Regions from separate parts of the Pseudoalteromonas sp. MQS005 genome, predicted to be linked through region 1. Evidence: predicted binding sites of a transcription regulator. Region 1 holds the regulator's gene; the other holds the start of a gene.

Region 1 (6,667 bases):
GCCTCAGCTGCTTTTTGTTTGGCTTGTTTAGCCTCTGCTAACCACGTTTTGAAGTCTTCTTCTGTTTTAGCTTCTACTACAACAGGCATAAAACCATGATCTTTACCGCAAAGCTCTGCACACTGCCCACGGTAAGTACCGACCTCATTAATATTGGTCCATGTTTCGTTAATAAACCCAGGGTTTGCATCTTTTTTAACGGCAAAGTCAGGCACCCACCATGAGTGAATAACATCATCTGAAGTCATTAAAAAGCGTACTTTTTGATTAATAGGTAGTACCAGTGGTTTATCGACCTCGAGTAAATAATTCGGGTTTTTATCAGCAAGGTTGGTTATTTCATTTTGAGGGGTAGCTAGCATGGAATAAAACTCAACGTCCTCCCCCATATACTCGTAATGCCACTTCCACTGTGAGCCTGTAATTTTAATGGTGAGATCAGCTTTGCTGGCATCCTCCATGGCAATTAAGGTTTTAGTCGCAGGAATGGCCATAACAATTAATATGACAAAAGGGATCGCAGTCCACAGTATTTCTACTTTGGTGCTTTCATGGAATTGGGCAGGGACAGCCCCTTTAGATTTGCGATGATGAATGAGTGCCCAAAACATAATGGCAAACACGATCACCCCAATCACACAACATATTAAAAAAATAGTCATGTGCAGTTGGTATACATTATTACTTATATCGGTTACGCCTTTACGCATATTATATTGGCTATTAGCAAGCACATTCTGCGAAAAAACAAACAATATAAGCCACAAGGAAGAACTCAGCTTACCCATGTGACGGCTCCTTTGATGCTATTGCTGACGCAAAGCGAAGAGGCATACGGCTTAAACGCCTATTCGTTATTTTTATTTTTTATAAGGGTGCTGGATTTAGTAAATGTGTGTTCTCAAAACGACTAAGCTGTGAGTTATTTTTATTCCAGCTCTTTAATAACTAGTTAAAAAATAAACAATAAGCAAGGTGAGTATGAAAAATAAACAAGGTGTATTTTTTAAAATGCGCAGCTAAAAAAATAGCAACTAGTCAGGCAATTAATCTAAGAGTCAGGTTTAGTAAGGGGTGTATTGAAATTACAGGATAGAAATATAAAAAATTGTTAACTTAAAAAAGCAGAGTAAATTTGTTAATTTATAAAGTATTTAGTGATTTTATTTATGATAGGAGAAGCACTTAACAACATATAGTCATACATTTGATAAGTTAGACATTGTGCTGCTAACAAACCCAGCGCCTAATCACTATTAAGCGCTAAATTATGCTTTAATACTACATCCAGTCAGCGTTACGAATAACACCTACCGCTAAGCCTTCAATATTGAACGACTCATTTTCTAAATCGACTTCAATAGCTGAAAATTCATCATTTTCAGCATGTAAGAGTACTTTTCTGCCCGCTTTTTCTAAACGCTTCACGGTTACATCGTCGTCAACACGGGCAACAATAACTTGTCCATTTTCGGCAACTTGGGTTTTATGCACAGCAAGTAAATCACCATCCATAATACCAATGTCTTTCATACTCATACCGTTAACACGCAATAAAAAATCGGCCGCAGGTTTAAACATTAAAGGGTCAATTTTACAGTGGCTTTCTACATGCTGTTGCGCCAATATTGGCTCACCGGCAGCAACCCTGCCAATTAAAGGCAAGCCCAACTGCTCTGGCTCCTCTTCTTCAACAAGCTGAATGCCCCGACTCGCGCCTGGCTTCATTTTAATAACACCTTTTTTGGCCAGTGCTTTTAAGTGTTCTTCTGCAGCATTCGCACTTTTAAAACCCAGTGTTTGTGCAATTTCGGCACGTGTAGGAGGCATACCAGTGTCTTTAATAAACACTTTAATGAGTTCGAGTATTTGCGCTTGGCGTTTCGTTAATGGTCGCATACAACTGGTTTTCCATACAGTACAATTAACTGTGAGTATATACAGTTATTTAAAAATCGCAAATATAAATTAATGCCTTATATGCCGTTATCATCAAACAGTAACCTACTTTAAAAGCAGGGTGATAAATGTAATTATTAGCAACGCATTATCATATTAATAAATTTTAATTCTCAATTACTTATCCAAGGAGCTAGCATGAGTATTTGGCATCAACCGATTACATTAGAGTTTTGTAAGCAATTAGATCAAGGTATTACAGGCCAAGGGACACTCATGAAAACCATGGGAATAGAGATCAGTGAAATTGGTGATGACTACTTAGTGGCAACTATGCCGGCAATTCCAGAGCATCATAACCCTATGGGTATCGTTCATGGTGGTGCAAATGTGGTGCTTGCTGAAACAGTAGCAAGTTATGCCGCTAATTTTGTAGTTGATTTCAATCGGTTTTATTGTGTTGGCCAAGAGATCAGTGCAAGTCATTTAAAGGCATCACGCAATGGCACATTAACGGCCACAGCGAGAGCTTATCATATCGGCAAACGCAGCTCGGTTTGGGATATTAAAATAACCAATAGCCGCAATGAGCTTTGCTGCGTATCACGGATGACCGCAGCCGTAGTTGAGCGAAAAGGCTAGTAAGTCAATTAACCAAGGTTGAAGTTAAATTACTTTTCGAGAGGGTAAATAGTAATTTCTACGCCTGCACCAATTGCAGATATACGTAACAAGGTATCTGCATGTAAGGCTTGGTTAAAGCATTTTGGCGAAGTGCCAGACTCAAACCCAATATCGAAAGTTCTGCGTGAACAACTCAACCATTGCTTTAATGCATTGCGTGAACACGACTCGATTAACTCACACAAGTGATTAATCGCTTTATCTGGCGTGGTTATTTCACCTGCAACCTCAATGCGAGCAAGTTGACGGTATTCGTCTTTATCATAATGTAAAATAGTTGCGACCTTTTTTAAATCAGCAACTAATACGCTAATATCTTGCTTTGACTCAAGCTCTAGATCTACATTTAAAAATTGAATTTCCGACATTATCTCGTTTTTACCCTCTATTAATTTCATTGCAAACTTTAACGCAGTTTTACCGTTATACCAAATCAACAACGCAGGAATCACCTCATTAACGCATTTTTAGCGTTAGCCTCTGAATATTGCCCACTATTTACTCCTCAAAAACGCCCTCTACAAAATACGCAAATTAAAATTAAAGCATGCCGGTGGCAGTTTACTTTTTTATTCTAGGCCTTAAACTAGGCGCTCCTGTAGTTCACGTATGTGATGGATATGATTCGGTTTATTTTAGCTTTGTTGGCTTGCTGTGCTTGTTTTTCAGCAATGGGCGAACAATTTACGCGGTTTTCGAGTGCCAAAAAGCACTTAATTAATACCCTTCCCGAAAACGCTAAAAGTATTTATTGTGGTTGCGATATAAAAAAACAAGGCAAAAAGTTAGTACCCGATCCTACCCATTGTGGCTACGTGCCTCGCAACACACTAACCCGCTCAGGCAAAGTAAATCAACGTGCATTGCGAATTGAATGGGAACATATTGTCCCTGCATGGGAATTTGGTCACCAGTTACAATGTTGGCAAGATGGTGGGCGTAAAAACTGCCGCAAAGTTAGCGCTAAGTTTCGCATGATGGAAGCCGATATAAACAATTTAGCCCCTGCAATTGGTGAAATTAACGCCGATCGCTCAAACTACCGCTTTGGCATGTTAGCCCAAAACGCGACGCAATATGGTCGCTGTGAGGTTAAAGTTAATTTTAAACAACGTGTTGTTGAACCGCCTGTTCATGCACGTAAACGCATTGCCGATGCGTACTCTTACATGCAAAAAACGTATGGTTTAAAAATTTCAGCTAAACAACAAAAGCTATTTAATGCTTGGCAACAACAAGCTTATGCTGCTAACACAAATAGTAAAAAGCTGTAAGTTTAAATTAAAAGCGTGTAACACACGCTTTTAATTAACCTATAACGCTTGGTGTGGTCCAAATATTTCGTAGTGAATGTTTGAGCTTTGCACACCTAAATCAAGTAACTGGCCTTTTACGTAAGCCATAAATGATGCTGGTCCACACAAATAAAATGCCCCTTCGCTAATAGGTAATGATGCCTCAAGCACCGTTAAATCCATTAGCCCAGTGAAATCACACTCCTCGCCACCTTGATTAAACCAAGTAAATGTTTTTAGCTGTGGATGCATTGCCGTTTGCTGCGCTAAATACCCTTTAAATGAAAATTCGCGGCTGTTTTCACACGCGTGCAAATAACTAATCGCTTGATTTTTATCACCACTAAGTAGCGTTTGCAGCATCGCCATCATCGGGGTTTGGCCAACGCCTGCTGAAATAAGTACCACTGGAGTTGCCTCATTTTTTAAAATGAAGTCTCCCGCTGGCGGGTATAACTCTACTCGTGCGCCTTGCTCTAGTGAGTGTAAATAATTAGACACCACGCCAGGCTTTGGTTGGCACTCTTTTTTAACGCTAATACGATAGTTTTTAGCATTGCTCTTTTGCGAAATAGAATACTGGCGGATCTCTTCATATTCTGCGCCCTCAGGCTTAACTTTAATGCCAATGTACTGTCCTGGCTTGTAGGTAATAACTGCTTTACCATCCACAGGTGTCAGCGTAAAACTAGTTACGAATTCAGATTCAACATGTTTATCAGTAATTTCAAACTGGCGCGTGCCTGCCCAGCCACCATGGTTGTTTTTACTGTGCGCATACAATGCCGCTTCTTCGGTAATACAAATATCAGCAAGTACACCGTAGGCCTCGCGCCACGCATATTCAACATCGGCAGTAAACTGCTCAGGAATAAGCTCTTTTAACGTACCGATTAAATGTGCGCCCACAATAGGATAATGCTCAGGTAAAATATTTAGGCTGGTATGCTTATGATTAATTCGCGCTAGCGCCTCTTTTAACACGGCTAAATTATCAATATTTTGCGCGTACGCAGCCAACGCATTAAATAATGCAAATTGCTGACGACCCGTTTCCTGATTAGTCATATTAAAAATATGTTTAAGCTCGGGATTATGACTAAACATGCGCTTGTAAAAATGATCGGTTACGACCGTACCTGCCTCTGCAAGCAATGGCACCGTGCTTTTAACTATTTGTATGGTTTTATCGGATAACATGTTTATTTCCTATGTAATAACTAACTGCTTGCATTTAGCATTACACAGAGTGTGCCAACTAATTAAACCTATAATATTCAAAAGGTTAAATTAACTCGCTTTACAAGATGGGTCTTTATGACCTACTATAAAACCTGTAAAAATACACTAACAGGTCATTTTGACATGAACCAACAATTCAACCTGACGCAAGTTGCATTAGAACTTGCGCAAAGTACGTTACATGCTCACAGTTTTGAGCAACTTTTAGCCACGGTTGAACGTGTTATTCCCAGCGATGCCAGTGCATTATTAATTCGCCAAGGTGAGCAATTAAAACCCTTAGCCATTAAAGGGCTTATGCCCGATAGCCTAGGACGACGTTTTGATATTGCGGAGCATCCTCGCCTTAAAGCCATCTGCAGTAGTCGTTTGGCTCTGCAATTTGCACATGACTGTCCACTACCTGATCCATACGACGGGCTACTACTGGCTAAAACCGGTGATATTCCAGTGCATGCCTGCTTAGGGTTACCCCTTTATGATAAAAACGCACTACTTGGCATTCTGACCTTTGATAGCCTTAACGCCAATGCGTTTTACGGTATTACCACTGATACACTCAACACCTTACAAACCTTGTGCAGTGCGCACTTTAAAACAGCCCTAGAGCTTGCCCATTACAAACAACATGCGCAGCACTCTAGTGAATTAGTACAAGCGTTAAACCGTGAAGCGCTCAAACGTGATGGTGGTGAAATTATTGGCCAAAGCTCTGCAATACAAACGCTTAAAAATGAGATAAAACTGGTTGCGGCATCAAACTTTAGTGTCCTTATTTTAGGTGATACTGGGGTCGGCAAAGAGTTGGTGGCACGTAATATTCACTTACACTCCGCACGTAAAGATCAGCCATTAATTCATTTAAATTGTGCATCACTGCCTGAAAACCTCGCAGAAAGTGAATTTTTTGGCCATGCAAAAGGCGCTTTTACCGGCGCCCAAAATGCCCGCCAAGGTAAATTTCAGTTAGCCGATGGCGGCACCTTATTTTTAGATGAAATCGGCGAGCTGCCTCTGGCTATGCAAAGTAAATTATTACGCGTACTGCAAAGTGGCGAAGTACAAACCGTTGGCGAAGATGAACTTAAATATGTCGATGTTAGAGTGATTGCAGCAACCAATCGCGACCTAAAACACGAAGTAACACAAGGACGGTTTCGCGCCGATTTGTACCATCGATTAAGTGTTTATCCACTCACAGTCGCTCCATTGAAAGCCCGTGATGAAGATGTTATTTTATTAGCCGGTTATTTTGCAGAAAAAACAGCCCGCAAGCTCGCTATTAAACAGCTAAAACTCAGTATTGAAACGCAACTGCTGCTTAAAAAATATGACTGGCCAGGCAATGTGAGGGAGCTTGAGCATGTGATTAATCGGGCTGCATTAAAGGCTAAACAACATCAGTGGCAGCAACCAATTATTACTATTGAACCTGCGCATTGTGAGCTAAATTTAAGCGCTGTTAACACCTTAGCTCTTGAACACTCAAACCAGCTTGTAATCCCACCTTTAGCAAACAACATTTCGTTAAAGCAAGCCATAGATAC
Region 2 (6,667 bases), on a different contig from region 1:
TCAAGAGTCATTATTTGGATTAAAAGCCTGTTATTACTTATTTAAGTGGAGGCAAATTTGGAAACAGGAATGATTATTTCACTGGCATTATATTTTATTGTAATGCTGGGAATAGGACTATACGCATATAAGCAATCTACCAGCGATATATCAGGGTATATGCTAGGTGGTCGTAATTTAGCCCCCAGTGTTGCTGCCTTATCAGCGGGTGCATCAGACATGAGTGGTTGGTTACTTATGGGCCTACCTGGCGCAATGTACTTGTTTGGGCTTAGCAAGGTTTGGATTGCTATTGGCTTAGTATTAGGCGCATGGGCAAACTATTTCTTAGTCGCCCCAAGACTGCGTGTTTATACTGAAAAAGCAAATGACTCTATTACCATCCCTGATTATTTTGCAAATCGTTTTGATGATAACAAGAATATCCTCCGTGTGATCTCTGCAATTGTTATTATTGTGTTCTTTACTTTGTATACTTCATCAGGCGTAGTCGCCGGTGGTAAGTTATTTGAAAATTCATTTCAGATGAGTTACGAAATGGGTTTATACATCACCACGGGTGTGGTTGTTGTTTACACCTTATTTGGTGGCTTTTTAGCGGTTAGCCTAACAGACTTCGTGCAAGGTTGTATTATGTTTATCTCCTTGCTTGCAGTACCTATCGCTACTTATATGATGCTAGATCAGCCATTTATGGATACTTTAGCAAATGCAAATTACCAGCAGTTGTTAAGTTCACCAAAAGCCAGTGAAATCCATTCATTGAATATGCTTGATTGGTTTGCTGGTGGTTCTACCATTGCTATTATTTCTGCGATGGCTTGGGGCTTAGGCTACTTTGGTCAGCCACATATTATTGTTCGCTTTATGTCTATTCGCTCAGTAAAAGAAATGCCAACTATGCGTCGTATTGGTATGTCTTGGATGACACTATCTGCGATTGGTGCGGTATTTACCGGTTTATTTGGTGCTGCCTTTATGATTGAAAACCAAATGCCTATTGCCGATAAAGAGACCATTTTCTTAGTATTAGCTGAACTTATTTTCCACCCATTAATTGCTGGTTTCCTACTGGCTGCTATTTTAGCTGCGATTATGAGTACGATTTCATCGCAATTATTGGTGTGTTCAAGCTCGCTTACTGAAGACTTCTACAAGATTTACTTAAACCGCGATGCCTCGCAAACTGAGCTGGTGTTAGTAGGGCGTATTAGCGTAATACTGGTTGCGTTATTTGCTATTTACCTAGCGTATGACCGTAATAGTTCAATACTTGATTTAGTTAGCAACGCATGGGCTGGTTTTGGTGCTGCATTTGGTCCACTTGTCTTGTTTAGTCTTTACTGGAAACGTATGAACTTAAAAGGGGCTATTAGCGGTATGGTTGTTGGTGCTTTAACAGTGCTTGTATGGATTTATGCGCCTATTACCATTAATGGTGAGAGCTTGAGCAGTGTAATTTATGAAATCGTCCCAGGCTTCATTTTAGCGAGTATTGCTATTGTGGTAGGAAGCCTTGTGACAGCTGAACCGAAAAAAGAAATTACTGATCTGTTTGATGAAGTTGAATCGTCATTGTAACTGATTAGCTAACGTAAAGTGTTGGTTTTTATAAATGCCAATCAGTTTAACTGGTTGGCATTTTTTATTGGCTGACCTTTAGCAGAGACCATTTATCTCGTTTAAACAGCTGAGATTATGACGCTTAATCACCGATTACTTGCCTTTAGCTATTATTATTTAAAGGCATAAAAAAAACTGAATTCGAATAACGAATTCAGTTTTTTTAATAATTACTATTGAGCTTTTAAAAGTACTAACTCGCTGCTTTCTCTTTTATATCTGCAACGTTATCTGACTTTGTTTTTTTAGCCTTGGCGGGTACTTCTTTACCACCTTTAAGTACGGCCATAAAGTCGTCTTTACTTTTTGCAATCTCCAGCGCGAGCGACTCAACCTGTTGTTCACTTAGTGGTACATCTACTTTTTCAAGCATGAGTTCTAGTGACTCGGCAATATCGAGCATTTTGTCATAGGCATCAGCTTCTTTTTTAGTAGTAAACGTCATGCGCTCGACTCCGTTTCGTTCTACAACATATTTAACAACAACAGCCATGATTTCTCCTGCTTACTTACGTGGCAATATGATTAATTTAAATCATTAGATTACTGTTTTTATATACAGTACAAGCTTGCGCGCGTTTTTGCAAGCTTTAGCCTTATTTTATCTGCAGCTTGGTTGACAATAAAGAGTAACTCTACTTTATTTATTAAGTCACTTTATAACGCGTTGCAGTAAAGGAGTCGCAAGGAGTGATTGTTACCGTTAGTACTTAGTAACCACAACGTTATGTAAAAGTGCTGGGTGTAAATAATCAACGAATGTTCATGTAAGAACACAAAAGGAAATAGTATGAAATTAATTAAAATCATCTCATTAGCCGCTGCTTTATGTTTATTACCTATGGGTACCACCTTTGCGCAAAGCGATATGCTATCAGAGCAGATGCAATCAGCCGTGGTTAATATTAATACTGCTGATTTAAAACAGTTAATTAAGTTACCAGGTGTCGGCAAGAAAAAAGCACAGGCAATTATCGATTATAGAGAAACTAATGGTGATTTCGCATCACTTGAAGATCTAGCTAAAGTAAAAGGGGTGGGTAAAAAAATGCTAGCCAAACTTGATGGAAAGGTGGCGTTTTAACTTAAAAGGGCGCTATGCGCCCTGATCAAACTGTTTTAAGGCAGCACCAAGGTGCTTTTTAGCAAAATTAACATCTACGGGGGCAGTTAATAGCGGGTAGCTTAAACCAGCCACAATCAAAAAGGGCACGAGTAGCCATCCTTCAAAAAGGGTAAATATTAAAAAAAATGGGCTTAGCAGCATAAGCTTTACAATACGCATTAACACTCTGTCACTAGGAGAGAGCATACTTAACGAGATCGCAATAACGGTTTGTCTTTGACGAACTTTTAAGTGTTTAAGTTCGTCAACGTGGCTTGAAAAAAAAGTAAACATATTAAAGTGACTTTTTAGAGATTAATCGACTGGCCACTAACGCAAAAAGTGTGGCGGTAAACAATACAAAAATAACTTCCATCCATGCTGGCATACTTAAGCCTGCAAATTGCCAATCTATGTTTCCGCAATCACCGGTTGCCTCAAAAAATTGCGGTATCCAATGATGTAATGGCATAAACTCTGGAAAATTCGGCTCAAACTCACAGCTAAATGCAAAGGGGTCAGTGGTTGTTTGCATTTCAATGTGTTCACGAGCTATTAGTAACCCCCATACACTTGAAACCCCCCACACTGTATAAGCGACAATACGGACTACGAGGTTGTTTGGTTTACTGGCGCCAATAATACCTGCAAAAAGTAAACCTAATACCGCGGTGCGTTGGTAAATACACATAATGCACGGTGCTAACCCCATGTTGTATTGAAAAAAGAGCGCGATGACTTCAAGCAGAAAAACAATCCCACTGAATAATAACCAAGGTGTACGTTGAGTACTTAAATTAGCAAGCCAGTTCATAACAAATCCGTATTTAAATAAGGGCTTAGATTATGACGTAGGATAAACAGCGGAGCAAGTAAAAGGGAAAAGTGAGAAGCTATGAAATTTCCTAGCTCCTCAAAGTCGGGGAAGCACTTAATGCCCAGAATTCGCTACAGGGATGTGGTGTTGTATTATCCCCCAGTCATAAAACAAACTGGTTATTTCACTCAAGCCAAAATAAGTCGCGCTTAACCCAACAAAGGTAAGCACAAAAGTGTAAGGTAAAGCCATATACACCATTCGACCGTAAGATAGGCGTAACACGGGAGCTAGTGTTGATGTCAGTAAGAATAAGAAAGCAGCTTGACCATTAGGGGTGGCCACGCTGGGTAAGTTTGTGCCGGTGTTTATCGCCACTGCAAGTAAATCAAATTGGTCTCGAGTTATTTGACCTGCTTTTAGAGCTGCAGCAACTTCATTTATATATACAGTGCCGACAAATACATTATCACTGACCATTGAAAGCAATCCATTAGCGATAAAAAACATCACCAATTGTAAGTGCCCTTCAAATGTTAGTACCCAAGTAATCACAGGGGTAAAGAGTTGTTGATCGATGATTACTGCAACCACACTAAAAAATACACAAAGTAGTGCCGTGAAGGGGAGGGCTTCTTCAAAGGCTTTACCGAGTTGGTGCTCTTCTATTATACCGGCAGACGACGTGGCTAAAATAATCACCGATAAGCCAATTAAGCCCACGGTTGCTAAGTGTAATGCTAAGCCAGTAATTAACCAGATAGCGATAAGTGCTTGAATTGTTAAATTAACTCTATCGCGTTTGGTGCGTTTTTTATCAAGTGTTTGTGCATGGTTTTTTAAAATAGCATGAATTGTTTCTGGCAGTTTTGCCCCATAGCCAAAGGTTTTTGTTTTTTCTAATAAAAAGGTCGTTAATAAGCCCGCAAAAAGCACGGGTAAAGAAACGGGCAGCATTCTTAAAAAGAACTCACCAAATAGCCAACTTGCTCGCTCTGCAATAATTAAATTTTGTGGTTCACCAACCATAGTACACACGCCGCCAAGTGCGGTCCCAATCGAGGCATGCATGAGTAAATTACGTAAAAAAGCACGAAACTCTTCAAGCTCTTGACGGTTTACCTCTTTTACTTGGTTATCATCGTTAATATCGTGCTCACTAATAAAATCTTTTCCTGAGGCCACCTTGTGATAAATACTATAAAAGCCCATTGCCACCGCAATAACAACCGCCATTACAGTTAGGGCATCCAAAAAAGCTGATAAAAACGCAGCAGCTATTGCAAAGGCAAGCGATAAAACGGTTTTACTTCTTACTGAAACCACTAACTTGGTAAAAATATACAGCAGCAGATCTTTCATGAAATAAATACCGGCAACCATAAAAATAAGTAATAAAAGCACATCTAGGTTTTGTGCTATTTCATGTTCAACTTGCGTGGTTGATGTCATACCAATTAATAGTGCCTCAATGGCAAGTAGACCACCAGGTTGCAGTGGGTAACACTTGAGCGCCATGGCCAGTGTAAAAATAAACTCAATAACCAGTACCCAGCCAGACAAATAAGGGTTTAATTGAAACAGCAGCGGGTTAATTATTAAAAATGCAATAATGGTGTATTTATACCATTGAGGTGCTTTACCTAAAAAATTTATAAATATTGCAGATGGGACACTCTGTTGCATGATTTTTCCCTAGGGAGGCGTTTAATAGTCTGGTTAATGTCATTAACTTAGTCCAGCTTATAGAGGGTGTAAACAACTAAATAATAATAGTCAAAGTGTCTGGTATGAATAATAGGTTGGCATTCATATTGTGTTTAAAACCTATCGGTAAAACTAGCGAATCATACAAGTAAAGTTGCCTTTTTAATCACATACCTAGGTAATTTAACTTACTTTACTTGTTAGTTGTGGCTTGTCTGGTACAATCAGTCAGTTAATCGTATGTAGCGATGTGATGTGAATTAATTCGAGTAGGAATTGAATGAGAATTTTTAAAGCGAAAAGCCCAGCAGGATTTGCTGAGGAATACATAGTAGAGTCAATCTGGAATGGTGATTTTCCTCCAGGTTCAATTCTGCCTGCTGAGCGTGAACTCTCAGAGTTAATTGGTGTTACTAGAACCACATTACGAGAAGTATTACAGCGATTAGCTAGAGACGGTTGGTTAACAATACAACATGGTAAACCTACTCGCGTTAATAACTTTTGGGAAACCTCAGGATTAAATATCCTTGAAACACTGGCACGTTTAGATGAAGATAAAATGCCAGAGCTAACCGATCAGTTACTCTCAGCACGTACTAATATCAGCGCAATTTATACCCGTGCAGCTATAAAACTTGCACCAGAGCGTGTTATCGAAATTTTATCACAAAGCGATGAATTAGAAGACAGCGCGCAAGCGTTTGCAGATTATGATTATAAAGTTCATCATGAATTAGCTGTTGCCGGTAATAATCGCATTTATGTGCTCATCCTTAATGGCTTTAAAGGTTTTTATTCTAAGATTGGCTGCCATTACTTTTCAGATCCTCGCACTCGCGAGCTTGCACGCCAGTTTTATAAAGACTTAACTAAGCTTGCTGAGAATAAAGAGCACGATGGTGCAATATTCATGATGCGTAAATATGGTCATCAAACCGGTGAAATATGGCAACATATTCGCGGTGATATGCCTAGCGATATTATGGATTAGTAAAAAGAACCTGCTTAAAGCAGGTTTTTTTATGATTAAAAATCAGTCCATTTATCAAGCGTTCGCTATTTTAGAACGGTGCTATCTATAAATACGATTGTTAATTTATTTTTGATAGCCATAGAATAATGTTTAATTAAATATGGTTGCTATTGTAATTTTAAAATTAGTGCCCATATTAGTAATCAGTATTGCGTAAGCAATTGACAATAAACTCAAAATATTTGGAGAATAAAATGGGTGTATTAGTAGGCCGTCAGGCACCAGACTTTACCGCTGCAGCTGTTCTAGGTAACGGTGAGATTATAGATAGCTATAACCTTCACGAAAAAATCAAAGGTAAAAAAGCAGTAATCTTTTTCTACCCACTAGATTTCACATTTGTATGTCCTTCTGAGCTTATTGCTTTTGATAAGCGTTA

What was found. Region 1 encodes LexA, which represses DNA repair genes until DNA is damaged. Its sites were predicted from a motif close to TACTGTATNNNNATACAGTA; they were not measured.
Region 2: a site for LexA is predicted at 2,168-2,187, ahead of A9479_RS02390 (YebG family protein). Genes of this name have one in related genera too.

What each region holds. Positions count from the first base shown of each region.
Region 1 covers NZ_LYRQ01000010.1:71,330-77,996, forward strand. The annotation lists gene coxB (cytochrome c oxidase subunit II) at 1-788, opposite strand, end outside; gene lexA (transcriptional repressor LexA) at 1,282-1,899, opposite strand; gene A9479_RS05450 (PaaI family thioesterase) at 2,098-2,541, shown strand; gene A9479_RS05455 (hypothetical protein) at 2,571-2,951, opposite strand; gene A9479_RS05460 (endonuclease) at 3,204-3,857, shown strand; gene hmpA (NO-inducible flavohemoprotein) at 3,897-5,078, opposite strand; gene norR (nitric oxide reductase transcriptional regulator NorR) at 5,244-6,667, shown strand, end outside.
Region 2 covers NZ_LYRQ01000003.1:65,463-72,129, reverse strand. The annotation lists gene putP (sodium/proline symporter PutP) at 70-1,581, shown strand; gene A9479_RS02390 (YebG family protein) at 1,817-2,116, opposite strand; gene A9479_RS02385 (ComEA family DNA-binding protein) at 2,414-2,707, shown strand; gene A9479_RS02380 (DUF6170 family protein) at 2,720-3,022, opposite strand; gene dsbB (disulfide bond formation protein DsbB) at 3,024-3,542, opposite strand; gene nhaB (sodium/proton antiporter NhaB) at 3,660-5,231, opposite strand; gene fadR (fatty acid metabolism transcriptional regulator FadR) at 5,533-6,246, shown strand; gene A9479_RS02360 (peroxiredoxin) at 6,483-6,667, shown strand, end outside.